Regions from separate parts of the Halobacillus sp. 12SKB genome, predicted to be linked through region 3. Evidence: predicted binding sites of a transcription regulator. Region 3 holds the regulator's gene; each other region holds the start of a gene.

Region 1 (3,148 bases), 2.8 Mb from region 3:
CTCTACACGACATCAACCTTGAAATGAAGCAAGGCGAAACCGTGGCTCTTGTCGGTCATACCGGTTCTGGTAAATCGACGATTGCGAACTTGATCAGCCGCTTTTATGATCCGACTAAGGGAGCTGTCAAAATTGATGGGGTAGACTTGAAAGATGCCACGATTGATAGTGTGCGTCAGCAGATCAGTGTCGTCCTCCAGGATACCTTCATTTTCTCAGGGACGATCATGGAAAACATCCGTTTCGGACGTCCCGATGCTTCCGATCAAGAAGTCATGGAAGCCGCGAAAGTCGTCGGAGCCGATGACTTTATCCAGCGTTTGAACAATGGATATGAAACAGAAGTAGAAGAACGCGGAAATATCCTTTCCGCCGGTGAGCGACAGCTCCTGTCCTTCGCCCGCGCGCTTCTTGCCAATCCTAGAATTCTAATTTTAGATGAAGCGACCGCCAGTATCGACACTGAAACAGAACTGAAAATCCAACAGGCGCTCCGTAAACTGCTTAAAGGACGGACAGCGATCATGATTGCGCACCGCTTGTCGACCATACGGGAAGCGGACAATATTTTCGTTCTGGAAAACGGCCGCATCCTCGAGCAAGGTTCGCATGATGAATTGATGGACCAGGAAGGCGAGTACTACGACCTTGTTAAAGCCCAGTTCCAAATGCTCGATGCTATATGATTTTTCAAAAAGACACCGGTCATCCGGTGTCTTTTTTTGTTCAAATATATGGCAGGATGGTGTAAGACTTGATTTCGAGATTTTTGTTGGAGTTTAGGGGCTCCGGGAAAAGGTTCGCTTTCCGTGGGCGAGTGATGAGCCTCCTCGAGCTAACGCTCTGTGGGGTCTCATCTACCACGCACTTCCCACAGGAGTCTCACCGTTTCCCTCCGCCCCTTTACCAAATGAGGTTCTCGAAATCCCTCTTATAGTAACGTGCCTAGTTGTGTAGTGAAATCCTGCTTAATCTGCGTCGGTATAGGATTCTTAACTACAAAAGCTTTTATTACTTGAAGGTAGTTTCGAGAATGTCTTACGAAAAGTGGGCGGAGGGGAATGGCGAGACTCCTGCGGGAAAAAAGTGCAGGGTGAGACCCCGCAGGACGCAGTCCGAGGAGGCTCACCGCGCTCCCGCGGAAAGCGAGTCATTCCCCGCAGCCCCCATCCACTCAACAAAAGTCTCGAAACTTAGTCTTCAAGAATAGGGAGCTTTAATGGAAGAAGCGGTGTGCATTCTTAAGTTAATTAGATTGAGCAATAGGGAAGAAGAGATACAGGCATAACGTTCGACAACAACAAAGAGATCGGGTAACATTTTCATAAAATGGACACTTTGTGAAGGATGTCACAAAATCGTCAACAACCATCTAACCATGAACCGTTTTCACGCATTATACTAACGGTAGTAGTGACCGATTTTAGTTAGGGGGAACAAAGATGTTTGGTTTTGAAACCGTTGAAGTGAGCCGGGCACTAACGGCTATGACACTGCTTTTCCATGCGATTTTCGCGACGCTTGGAGTCGGTGTTCCTGTGCTCGTATCGATTGCCGAGCTCATCGGAATTAAGAAAAAAGATCCACACTATACATTGCTTGCCCGACGTTGGACGCGCGGCTATACGATCACTGTAGCTGTCGGAGTTGTGACAGGTACGGCTATTGGGCTGCAGTTATCATTGATTTGGCCAAGTTTTATGCAGTTGGCGGGGAATGTCATTGCGTTACCGCTTTTTATGGAAACGTTCGCGTTTTTCTTTGAAGCGATATTCCTAGGCATTTATTTATATACATGGGACCGTTTCAAAAAGCCGATCTACCACTGGATCTTATCGATTCCCGTGGTCATTGGTGGTACGTTGTCTGCGTTTTTCATTACCACAGTCAACTCTTTTATGAACACACCTCAGGGTTTCGAGATGGAGGACGGGCGCTTTACAGCGGTTGATCCGCTTGCGGCGATGTTCAACCCTGCGACCCCGACGAAAGTGTTTCACGTTATTTCTTCTTCTTATTTAACAGCCGCGGCTGTACTTGCTGGTATTGCAGCTTTTATCATTCTTATAAAAAAGGGATCGTTATATCATAAAAAAGCGTTGAAGCTTACGGTTACGATGACGTTTCTATTTGCGATTCTGACAGCTGTTGCCGGCGACTTTTCTGCTAAATTTCTTGCTGAGTACCAGCCGGAAAAATTGGCGGCAGGGGAGTGGCATTTTGAGACAGAGGAGGGTGCGGACCTTGTTGTCTTCGGTACCTTAAATGAAAACAATGAAGTAGAGAATGCGATTCGGATTCCGAACGCGTTGAGTTTTCTTGCACACGGAGACTTTAATGCAGAGGTTGAAGGATTGAATGAAACACCCGAAGAGGAACGGCCGCCTCTATGGATCCACTACATGTTCGACCTCATGGTCAGCATCGGATTCTACACACTCGGCATTTCGCTCCTATTCCTCATTTTTTGGAAGATTAAAAGGTGGAACGAATACAACCCACTTCTATTATGGGGTATTGTAGCTACAGGTCCTCTGACGATGTTTGCGATCGAGTTTGGCTGGATTTACGCAGAAGTAGGGCGCCAACCATGGATTTTACGTGGTTTCATGACTGTCGCAGAAGGGGCGACAACCTCTCCGTATGTATTCTGGATGTTCATTCTATTTGCAGCTGTGTACCTTGTACTGGCTATGGGATGTCTCATCACATTACGGAAAATTTTCAAAGGTAAACCGGCTGAATTGGAACTGGAACATCGTTATCCTCAGACAGCCGCTGCAAGCAAGGAGGGTGACGTATGAGTTATGAATTGATTGGGATTTCGGTTCTATGGCTTTTCCTTTATGGGTATTTAATCGTCGCTTCTGTCGACTTTGGAGCCGGTTTTTTCGCTTATTACGCACGAATGACGAAGAAGGATCATTTGATCAATCAGCTGATTTCACGTTATTTATCGCCCGTATGGGAAGTGACCAACGTCTTTTTCGTCTTCTTTTTCGTTGGACTCGTCGGGTTTTTCCCGGATATGGCGTACTACTTCGGACAAACCTTGCTTATACCAGGAAGTATAGCGATTGTTCTGCTCGCCATCCGAGGATCTTTCTATGCGTTTGAAAACTATGGTTCAAAGGATAACTCCCTCTAT
Region 2 (3,148 bases), 160 kb from region 3:
AGGAAGGCATATAGGTTATAACCGACGGTCTCACCCATCTGCCAAGCGATTTGTGCAGTTGGTGGCTGCGGGCGTTCATCACCTGGTTTGAAGTAAACGGCACTGTCACCAACAACAAAGACGTCTTTGTGGGATACGGACTGAAGATAGTTGTTCACAGACGCACGTCCGCGATTCACTTCAATGCCGGATTCGCCGACAAGTGGGTTTCCTGCAACTCCACCCGTCCAAACGAACGTATTCGCCGTCAGCTTACGGCCGTCTTTCAACTCGATGACGTTTCCTTCAACATTTGTGACAGGAAGTTCTGTCAGGAATTCTACGCCGCGTTTTTCAAGGCTCTTCGTTGCTCTTTCGATCAAGTGATCAGGAAGCATCGGCAAAATTTTCGGCATGGCTTCTACAAGTGTCAGCTTGATTTCATCAGGGTTGACACCATATTTTTTAGCCATTGCTGGTGTTTCATCAGCCAATTCACCAACAAGCTCAACACCAGTCAAGCCGCCGCCACCGATAACGATGTGGGCATCTGCTTCGTTATTCGTCGCTGCATAATCACGAATACGAGCTTCCACATGTTCGCGGATTTTATTTGCATCTTCTGCGGATTTAAGGACCATGCTGTGTTCCTGTAGTCCCGGGATGCCGAAGTAGTTCGTTACACTACCCAGTGCCACGACCAAAGCATCATAGAACAGTTCAGAACCATCTTCCAGTGAAATCTTTTTGTCATTGACAGAAAAGGACTCGATGGTCGCAACCTTAAGGTTGATGTCTTTTCCTTTCAATAACTTTTCAAGAGGAAGCGCTGCCGCCTGCTCAGAAATGTTACCTGCTGCCAAACGGTGCAATTCTGTAATGATTTGGTGTGTCGGGGTTTTGTTAATGATTGTGACGTTCGCTTCAGAAGCGTCCATGTATTGGCGCACAGACAAAGCGGCAAGAAGCCCGCCATAACCGCCGCCTAGAATGACGATTTCTTTTGACATGTTGATTCCTCCAATTCCTACTCTTTGTGATTGCGTTCAGCGGATACTTTTAAGTATGCGTTAACGAAACGGAACATTTTTTGAGCTTGAGGGTCTTTCAACATCTTCATCAAGCCGAATAGTCCGATGACTTCTGAGCTGCTTTCCGCATGATCTTTCGCTTCGATTGCGTTCTGAGCTACTTCCTTCACGGAATGTTTGAGAGGCTCAGCCACTTCTGACATGAACTCAACCGTGTCTTTTTTCAGAACTTCATCCGTCGCAAGCGCTTGAACGGTGTCGTAGGAGCTTGAAAGAATCTTCACCAATTCGGTAAGCTTCGGAAGCTCTTTCACAAGAACAGTCAAAGATTCCTGTACTTCAGGTTCCAGTAGTTGGTCGAGCAGTTCACGCTCGTCACGAGCAACGTTTGTCTGCCCGTCTTTTTCTGTTGTGAATGAATCTGCCATATCCACTTCTCCTTTTTTGAGCCCGAGGCTCATTTTTTTATAAGTAAATAACTAGTACAAGCAACGAAAGCTCTACCTGTTATAAAACAGTAAGAGTGCCATTTTATAGCTAACGTTACTAGAGTAAAATATAATCTTGTGAAGCACAACACATTCTTACAAAATAAACGCTTACAATCGTGATTTTTTTCATAATCCCCGTTCTTTTTACAGCATTTTCAATCAAAAAGACGGATTTATCGCTCTTCTTATCATTCGCTAAAGATATTTTCTCATTCTAATTTCTCCCTGTTTTATATGAAGAAAGGTTCTCCATATGAGAAAGAGGCTAACCATGACCCGATTAGCCTCCTCCAACAGATGTTAAGGTAAGTCATTACCAGCAGCTCGATAAAGCTCGTACCATTCTTCTCTGGAAAGGACAATATGAGAAGCTTTAGCAATGTCCTGCATTCGCTGCGTATTCATTGACCCCACGACTGGTTGAATGTTTGCAGGGTGACGAAGAATCCAGGCAATCGCGATGGCAGAATCCGTCACGTCATACTTTTCAGCCAGTTCCTGAAGTTTGGCGTTCACTTCCGGGAAAGCGTCATTGCCTACAAAAGGACCCTCAATCATTCCGTGCTGGAATGGCGACCATGCTTGAATGGTAATATCATTCAGTCGGCAGTACTCCAAGACGTTGCTGTCCCTGACGACGGCCGGATCGTTTTGCATGTTCACGTTGAATCCTGCATCAAGCATCGGCGTATGGACGATACTGAGTTGCAGCTGGTTGACGATCAGGCTTTCTCCCATATATTTCTTTAGTAGTTCCATTTGCATCGGGTTTTGGTTGCTGACACCGAAGTAACGTACCTTTCCGCTTTCTTTCAGTGTGGTAAATGCTTCAGCTACTTCTTCCGGCTCCATTAATGCATCTGGACGGTGGAGCAGAAAACTGTCCAGGTAATCTGTATTCAACCGCTTCAGACTTCCGTCTACAGACTCTAAAATGTGTTCTTTAGAAAAATCGAAGAAACCATTGCGAATGCCACACTTCGATTGGAGCATGATGTCCTCACGTGACACATCCGTCGTTTTGAGGGCGTCAGCAAATACGGACTCCGATTCGCCTTTTCCATAAATATCGGCGTGATCAAATAAGTCGACCCCATTCTCGACTGCATTTGTAATCACTTCCGCTGCATCCTTCGTGCTCAATTCACTCATTCTCATACAGCCGAGCGCAATCTCCCCGACCTGTAAATCACTTTTCCCTAATTGAATTTTCTTCACTATGCTTCCACCTTTCATTCCAAACCTATCTTTATCTTATCACTTTCCCTCAAAACCTTAAGAAATAACGCTTACCAGTAAAAGGAGTACCAGGTCATCCAGATTATGGATGACCTGGTACTCCTTTTATTTCCAATTATCCTCATTCCCTTATATAATCCAAGGTAGACAGATCATTTCAGAGGAGGAACTTTGAATGGGGAACATGGAAACACTTAACCAGTCGAACTTCAAAAAAGGGGCCTATCCGTTTTACGAAGAACTTCGTAGAGATCAACCAATTTTTCCGATGAACAGTGACGCGATGAATCATTCCTGGATGATTACAAAATACGATCACGTAAAAGAGCTGTTGAAATTACCCAGTTTCATTAAGGATCAAAGCAAAATATTTTCTTCTTCACCTCAAGACACGGACCCAAACGACTT
Region 3 (3,148 bases):
GTCTGCGGCGATATTAATGTAGAAGAAGTACAGAAAACCGTGGATGAAGTAAAGAGCAAAGGTGGAAAAGCAGAAGCCGTAGAGCTTGATGTTTCCGATGTGGACAGTGTCCAGAAGTTTGCCAATTACATCAAAGAGCATTACGGGAAGGTCGACATCCTGTTCAACAATGCAGGTGTCGATCAAGAAGGCGGAAAGGTCCACGAATATCCGGTCGAGCTGTTTGATCAAATCATCGCTGTAGACTTGAGAGGAACTTTTTTGACGAGCAAATACATCCTCCCGCTTATGCTTGAAAATGGAGGATCAGTCATCAATACATCATCCATGTCCGGCCAGGCCGCGGATCTCGACCGCTCCGGATACAACGCAGCGAAAGGCGGGATCACGAACTTCACGAGAGCGATGGCGATCGACTATGCGCGTGAAGGCATCCGTGTCAATTCAATTTCCCCAGGCACCATCGAAACGCCACTCGTTCAGGAGCTTGCCGGAACGAAACAGGAAGAAGAAGGCCGGGAGTTCCGTGAAGCGAATAAATGGGTTACACCGATGGGAAGGCTCGGACGTCCGGAAGAAATGGCGAATGTCGCCCTTTTCCTTGCCTCGGATGAAAGTTCATATGTGACAGGAGAAGACATTACTGCGGATGGTGGCATCATGGCTTACACATGGCCTGGCAAGATGCTCATGGACAAAAGCTGGAAAGAGAACACAGAATAATATAAAAGAAGCTCAGCGTTAGGCTGAGCTTTTTTTATTCCGCGTTCTTATAGTAGATCAAGTTGTCCGTCCATTCCCCAAACTCATGAATGAACCCTTTTCTAGTACACTCATACTGCAACCCAATACTTTCCACCAATTTGATGGAGGGAGAGTTATCCAAGTTGATATGAGCCTCGACCCGGTGGTAATTCAATTGATGAAAAGCGAGCTGTAATGCTTCTGCCACGGCTTCTTTTCCGAAGCCCTTTTGCCAATGTTGGTTATGTAAAGCATACCCGATTCTTCCCCACTGAAAGTCATATCTTACTAAGGTAGAGAAATCAATCATCCCTACGTGTGTATGGTCTTCCTTTAGAAAAATGCCGAAGACGTAAGCTGTATCCCCTACAGCCAGCTGCTGGTGTTTCTCCACCAGTTCACCAAACCATTCTTTCGTACATTCACTCATATCGATCTGTCCTTCATCATGCCGGTGCTTGGACGGAAGACGGCTCTCGAATCCATGCAGCCAGCTTTCATAATCACTTTTTTCAAGTGGTTTGATAACCAATCTTTCAGTTTCTGATCCTACCGTGAACGTTTCCAAATTCTTTCCCCCTAAAAAAACGAGTGAGAAACCAGATGATTTCACACTCGTTTTTCTTTCTTATTGGTCTTGTTCCACTTCCCCTTCGTTCAGTGGATAGTGCTTCAGGAAATAAACGAGCGCCTGCAGCTCGATGGCAAGATCGATATGATGGACCCTTACATTCGAAGGCACGCTGATCCTCGCTGGTGTAAAGTTGAGGATGCCTGAGATCCCCGCTTTCACAAGCCGGTCCGCAATTCCTTGAGCGGCCGATGATGGGACCGTGAGGATGGCAACGGAAATGTCGCCGAGCTTTTCCTCTAAATCGTCTATGTGCTCGACACCGACACCACCGACCTCAGAACCGATCCGCTCCTCGTTCGCATCGAAGGCGATTTCGATTTTCGTATTGTTGTTTTTCGTGAAGTTATAGTTCAAGAAAGCCGTACCCAGATTTCCGACACCGATCAATGCGACACGTGTCGTTTCATCCTGGTCGAGCGTCTTTCTGAAAAAGGAGAGCAAATACTCGACGTTGTAGCCGTACCCTTTTTTCCCGAGTGCTCCGAAATAGGAAAAATCGCGGCGGATCGTCGCTGAATCGACTTTGACCGCATCGCTCAGTTCTTTCGAAGACACACGCAGTTTGCCCTGGGTATGAAGGTTGTTCAAAAAGCGATAGTAGAGCGGAAGCCGCTTCGCTGTCGCCTGTGGAATCTTCGTTTGTTCGATATCCATTAGCACCGGACTCCTTTATCTGTTTCTCGTATAGTCGCCGTTCTTCCCGCCTGTCTTCTCTTTCAAGTAGGTCGGGCCGATGACCATTCCTTTATCTAACGCTTTGCACATATCGTAAACCGTGAGGGCTGTGGCGGAGGCGGCCGTTAGCGCTTCCATTTCCACCCCTGTGCTTCCCTTTGTCTTAACAGAAACCTCAATGTTTAATGTCGGCTGGTCTTCTGTTTCCCAAGCGAAGGACACATCGATACCTTTTAATGACAACGGATGACACATCGGAATCCAGTCAGACGTATTTTTCGCTGCCATGATCCCTGCGACCTGAGCCACGGAAAGCACGTCCCCTTTTCCAATCTCATGGTTGGTGATTTTATGATAAATCTCTTCGTTCACTTGTACACTCGTTGCTGCCACAGCCGTCCGTACGGAATCTTTTTTGTCTGAAATATCCACCATACGGGCGCGGCCCTGATCATTGAAATGACTGAACTCCGCCATTTTCTTCTACCCCTTTTTGTTAACAGTACTGATTGAAACACTACTCTTATTCTACCAAAAAATCAAACGGAAGTCGTTAAAGATTTCACATACTTCAGGAGCATTGTGTTGCTAGGGGACGCGCCTATGAGATACACTGATTTTATTGAGGTGAAACGACATGATTCTCATGCAATTGAACCAATTGACGAAGCGTTTCGGCGCCGAGTTGATTTTATCGAATATCAAATTGGAAGTGCAGATGAACGACCGGATCGCCATCGTCGGTCGAAACGGAGCAGGAAAATCGACCCTGCTTAAAATGATGGCAGGTGAAATGAGTCACGATGAGGGCAATATTTTCAAACCGAAAGAAACCACGATGGGCTACCTGGCCCAAAATACAGGGCTGCAGTCTGAGGAGACCATTTGGAACGAGATGGAGAAGGTGTTCACCCACCTGAAGGACTTGGAAAAAGAGCTCCGCTCCATGGAAGTGCAAATGGCGGATCCGGACTTGCTCGACGATCAAAAACGCTACCAGCAGCTGTTAGCGGATTATGACCGCAAGCAGGAATACTTTAAGACTGCAGGCGGTTACCAATATGAAGCGGATATCCGCGGCGTATTGAACGGGTT
Region 4 (3,148 bases), 230 kb from region 3:
ATAAGGTCCCTGCACTCCGGGTCACTCCATACAAATCCATCGTTTCCGCAATGGAATCGATCACAAGTCCTTTCGCGTGCTCAATGGTCTGTCGGGAGCTTTCTTCATGATGATTTGTCATTAAAAACCTCCTCACAGGCGTAAAAGCAATTAACTTTATTAAATTTTTTCTTTACAGACTTTATCTTAACGAATAAAAATCGCTTGTCAAAATCCATTTTAGAAAAAAATCGCCTTAAGCCCTATCATCTCATAGGTTATAGCCGATTTAAAAAAAATTTCACTTTGACAAGCTTACCAAGGCTTGTTAACGTAAAAAGTATTCAAAAAGTTAAATTTTTTATTAACAAAATTAACGATATCGCAAAAGGAAGGAATCAACGGTGAATGGGACGGGTCACTTGTTGATTGTGAAAATCATCTGGAGGTGGATCAATCGACTCTGCAGACGTGTAAGCTAAGAAGTACAGCAGGGCAACTGGTAATCATTTGATGACATGAAAAGAGAGAGACGAAGGAATACTTTTTGGTGAAACCTAATAAGATTCAAAACTTCCCTATCTCTCCCAGAAGAAGATTTCGAGCTTGTCTTAAAGATTGAAATAACCAATGTAAAGAGGAGGCCGTTATGCTTGCTCACTCTCTTATATATGCTCTGGCTGGTTCTCACTGGTCAAGCGACCGCAAAAAGACAAAGATTGTAGCAGGAAATATTCGCTGCGGAAAACATTGCCCAACGAATTCTCTAGAATGGTCATGAGGTGTAATTTTACAAATAGAAAAACAACGAAGATTGCAGGCCGTGAAACCGAAGATAGAGGACATTAGACCAAACAAGACATGAATATGACATAAAAGCTGCGAGGACCTCAGCTTGATATAATCTCCAAACACATCCCCTTTAATTGAAAGAACTTCTTTCTCTATACCGACGCGCTGCTTAACCTGGGCGCACTTCGTAAACGATGACTGCAGATGAAACGGCAGCATCTGCAGTAAAACGAAGCGCACAAGGACTCTTTCAACATAATTATGCATTCTTCCAAGCCTTCAGGAGACGAAACCTGTAGGCTTTTTTCATTTCGTCCACCCTTGAAAGTGGGGCTTTCTTCGACAGCACCGCAGGTCACAAATAAGTAATTTCTTGATTCTGAAAAAGGACAGGGGCTCATGAAAGCTTTTTCCAAAATATTAAAATGTCTCCTTCCTTACATAGAGGGGAATGATACAGAAAAGGTGCCAAAAAATGATGCCTGCCGGTTACGTATGGTAGCTGTTTATTAAGGAGACGATGTTATAGAATTGTCATAGAATCATCGGTTTTATTTTTAGCAATCATCGGCTTCATGCATTATAATGATATCAATGTGAAATCATTCACAAAATGGCTTATAAGGGGTTTTATATAAATGAAGCACCTCAGCAGACTAGCTTTCTCAGATCGAAAAGTTTTCATGCTGTTGGTCCTCACATCCGTGTTGATTGGTGCCACAATCGTAGGTCAATCTTATTTTTTCGTTGCGATTGTCGATCGGATTTTTCTTGGTGAGGAACGTTTTCAGGATATCCTGCCACTTCTTGCAGGATTGCTATTTGTGCTCGCTGGACGGACGCTGTTTACATGGCTGAACGGGCGGACAGGCATAAAGCTTGCTTCCAAAGCGAAGCGTTATTTCCGTCAATCGATTATTGAGAAGTACGCGCGTAACCCCGTTCAAGCCTCCTTACAAGGACAATCGGGAAGGAAAGTCAGTGTGCTGATGGATTCCGTAGACGAGATTGACGGGTATTTCAGCAGTTATATTCCACAAATGATCCAGACGATGATCATCCCATTGATGATTCTTATCGTAGTGTTCACCCAGCATATCTATTCAGGGCTGATCATGATGATCACAGCTCCGTTTATTCCGTTATTTATGGCGATCATCGGCGTGATGACAAAAAAGAAATCAGAAGAGCAGATGGAGAAGTTGAACACGTTCTCCGGAAAGTTTCTTGATACGCTTCAAGGTTTGACGACACTAAAGCTTTTCGGACGTTCCAAGCAGCAAAAGGAAGAGATTGAGTCGAGCAGTCTTGGTTTCCGTGATGCAACAATGGAAGTGTTGAAAGTCGCCTTTGTCTCTTCCTTGATGCTTGAGTTCATTTCCATGCTCAGCATCGGATTAATCGCATTGGAGATTGCCATCCGGCTCGTCGTTTATGAGAGTGTTTCCTTTTTCACCGCCTTTTTTATTCTGATTCTTGCTCCTGAGTTTTATTTGACGCTGAAAGACTTCGGTAGTGCTTTTCATACAGGGAGAGGCGCTTCAGGAGCTGCCAACAAGCTTACGGAAGAACTTGAAAAAGAAGAGCAACCAATCCAGTGGGGAAAAGGAAAGATTCAAAGTGACCAGCCTCCTGAAATTAAGCTCGAACAAGTGAGCTTTTCTTATGAAAAAGGGTTTGCCATGGAGGGTTTAACGGCAACGATCAAACCGTATAACCAGGCTGCCATCGTTGGTAAAAGTGGTGCGGGGAAATCGACACTGCTGCACCTTTTAGCCGGACTTGCTAAACCATCTTCTGGAGCTGTCAAAATCAATGATCGCTCCCTCTTTGACTATGAGGAAAAGGAATGGTTTTCTCAGGTGAGCTACATTTCCCAGCATCCGTATTTATTTTCAGGAACGATCTTTGAAAACATCGCGATTGGCGGGCGGGGAAATCATTCTAGGGAAGAAATTCAACAGGCTGCTGAGAAAGCAGGCATCGCCGATTTGATCACTTCATTGGAAAAAGGGTACGACACCCTGATCGGCGAAGCGGGACGCGGGCTTTCTGGAGGCGAGAAACAACGCCTCGCTCTTGCCCGTACTTTTTTGAAAAAGCCTTCCGTCATTTTGTTTGATGAGCCGACAACAGGACTGGATTTGAAAACGGAACGGGTGTTGCAAGCCTCTCTTGAGGAACTTGCGAAAACAGCGACGCTCATCACTGTTGCTCACCGTTTGCATACGATCAAAAAGGCTGATCAAATTCTACTGCTCGATCGTGGTCATCTATTAGGAAAAGGTACGCACGAAGAATTACTTGAAACGGTGAAGGAATACAGGGACATGGTGACCGTCCAGCAAGGAGGGGACTCCGCATGAAAGAATTGAAG

The links. Region 3 encodes Rex, which represses fermentation and respiration genes when NADH is low (regulators of the CRP and FNR family bind a similar motif). Its sites were predicted from a motif close to TTGTGAAATATTTCACAA; they were not measured.
Region 1: the regulator Rex is predicted to act here: its motif matches at 1,339-1,356, upstream of ACQ4XT_RS17130 (cytochrome ubiquinol oxidase subunit I).
Region 2: the regulator Rex is predicted to act here: its motif matches at 1,575-1,592, upstream of ACQ4XT_RS02360 (helical membrane plugin domain-containing protein).
Region 4: the regulator Rex is predicted to act here: its motif matches at 1,366-1,383, upstream of cydD (thiol reductant ABC exporter subunit CydD).

The regions. Positions count from the first base shown of each region.
Region 1 covers NZ_JBRFWR010000001.1:3,436,507-3,439,654, reverse strand. The annotation lists gene ACQ4XT_RS17135 (ABC transporter ATP-binding protein) at 1-686, shown strand, start outside; gene ACQ4XT_RS17130 (cytochrome ubiquinol oxidase subunit I) at 1,443-2,804, shown strand; gene ACQ4XT_RS17125 (cytochrome d ubiquinol oxidase subunit II) at 2,801-3,148, shown strand, end outside.
Region 2 covers NZ_JBRFWR010000001.1:484,011-487,158, forward strand. The annotation lists gene ACQ4XT_RS02355 (NAD(P)/FAD-dependent oxidoreductase) at 1-989, opposite strand, end outside; gene ACQ4XT_RS02360 (helical membrane plugin domain-containing protein) at 1,007-1,438, opposite strand; gene ACQ4XT_RS02365 (aldo/keto reductase) at 1,802-2,719, opposite strand; gene ACQ4XT_RS02370 (cytochrome P450 family protein) at 2,916-3,148, shown strand, end outside.
Region 3 covers NZ_JBRFWR010000001.1:648,499-651,646, forward strand. The annotation lists gene ACQ4XT_RS03140 (SDR family oxidoreductase) at 1-723, shown strand, start outside; gene ACQ4XT_RS03145 (GNAT family N-acetyltransferase) at 758-1,312, opposite strand; gene ACQ4XT_RS03150 (redox-sensing transcriptional repressor Rex) at 1,373-2,032, opposite strand; gene moaC (cyclic pyranopterin monophosphate synthase MoaC) at 2,048-2,530, opposite strand; gene abc-f (ribosomal protection-like ABC-F family protein) at 2,691-3,148, shown strand, end outside.
Region 4 covers NZ_JBRFWR010000001.1:879,684-882,831, reverse strand. The annotation lists gene cudC (choline uptake/conversion transcriptional regulator CudC) at 1-121, opposite strand, end outside; gene cydD (thiol reductant ABC exporter subunit CydD) at 1,410-3,137, shown strand; gene cydC (thiol reductant ABC exporter subunit CydC) at 3,134-3,148, shown strand, end outside.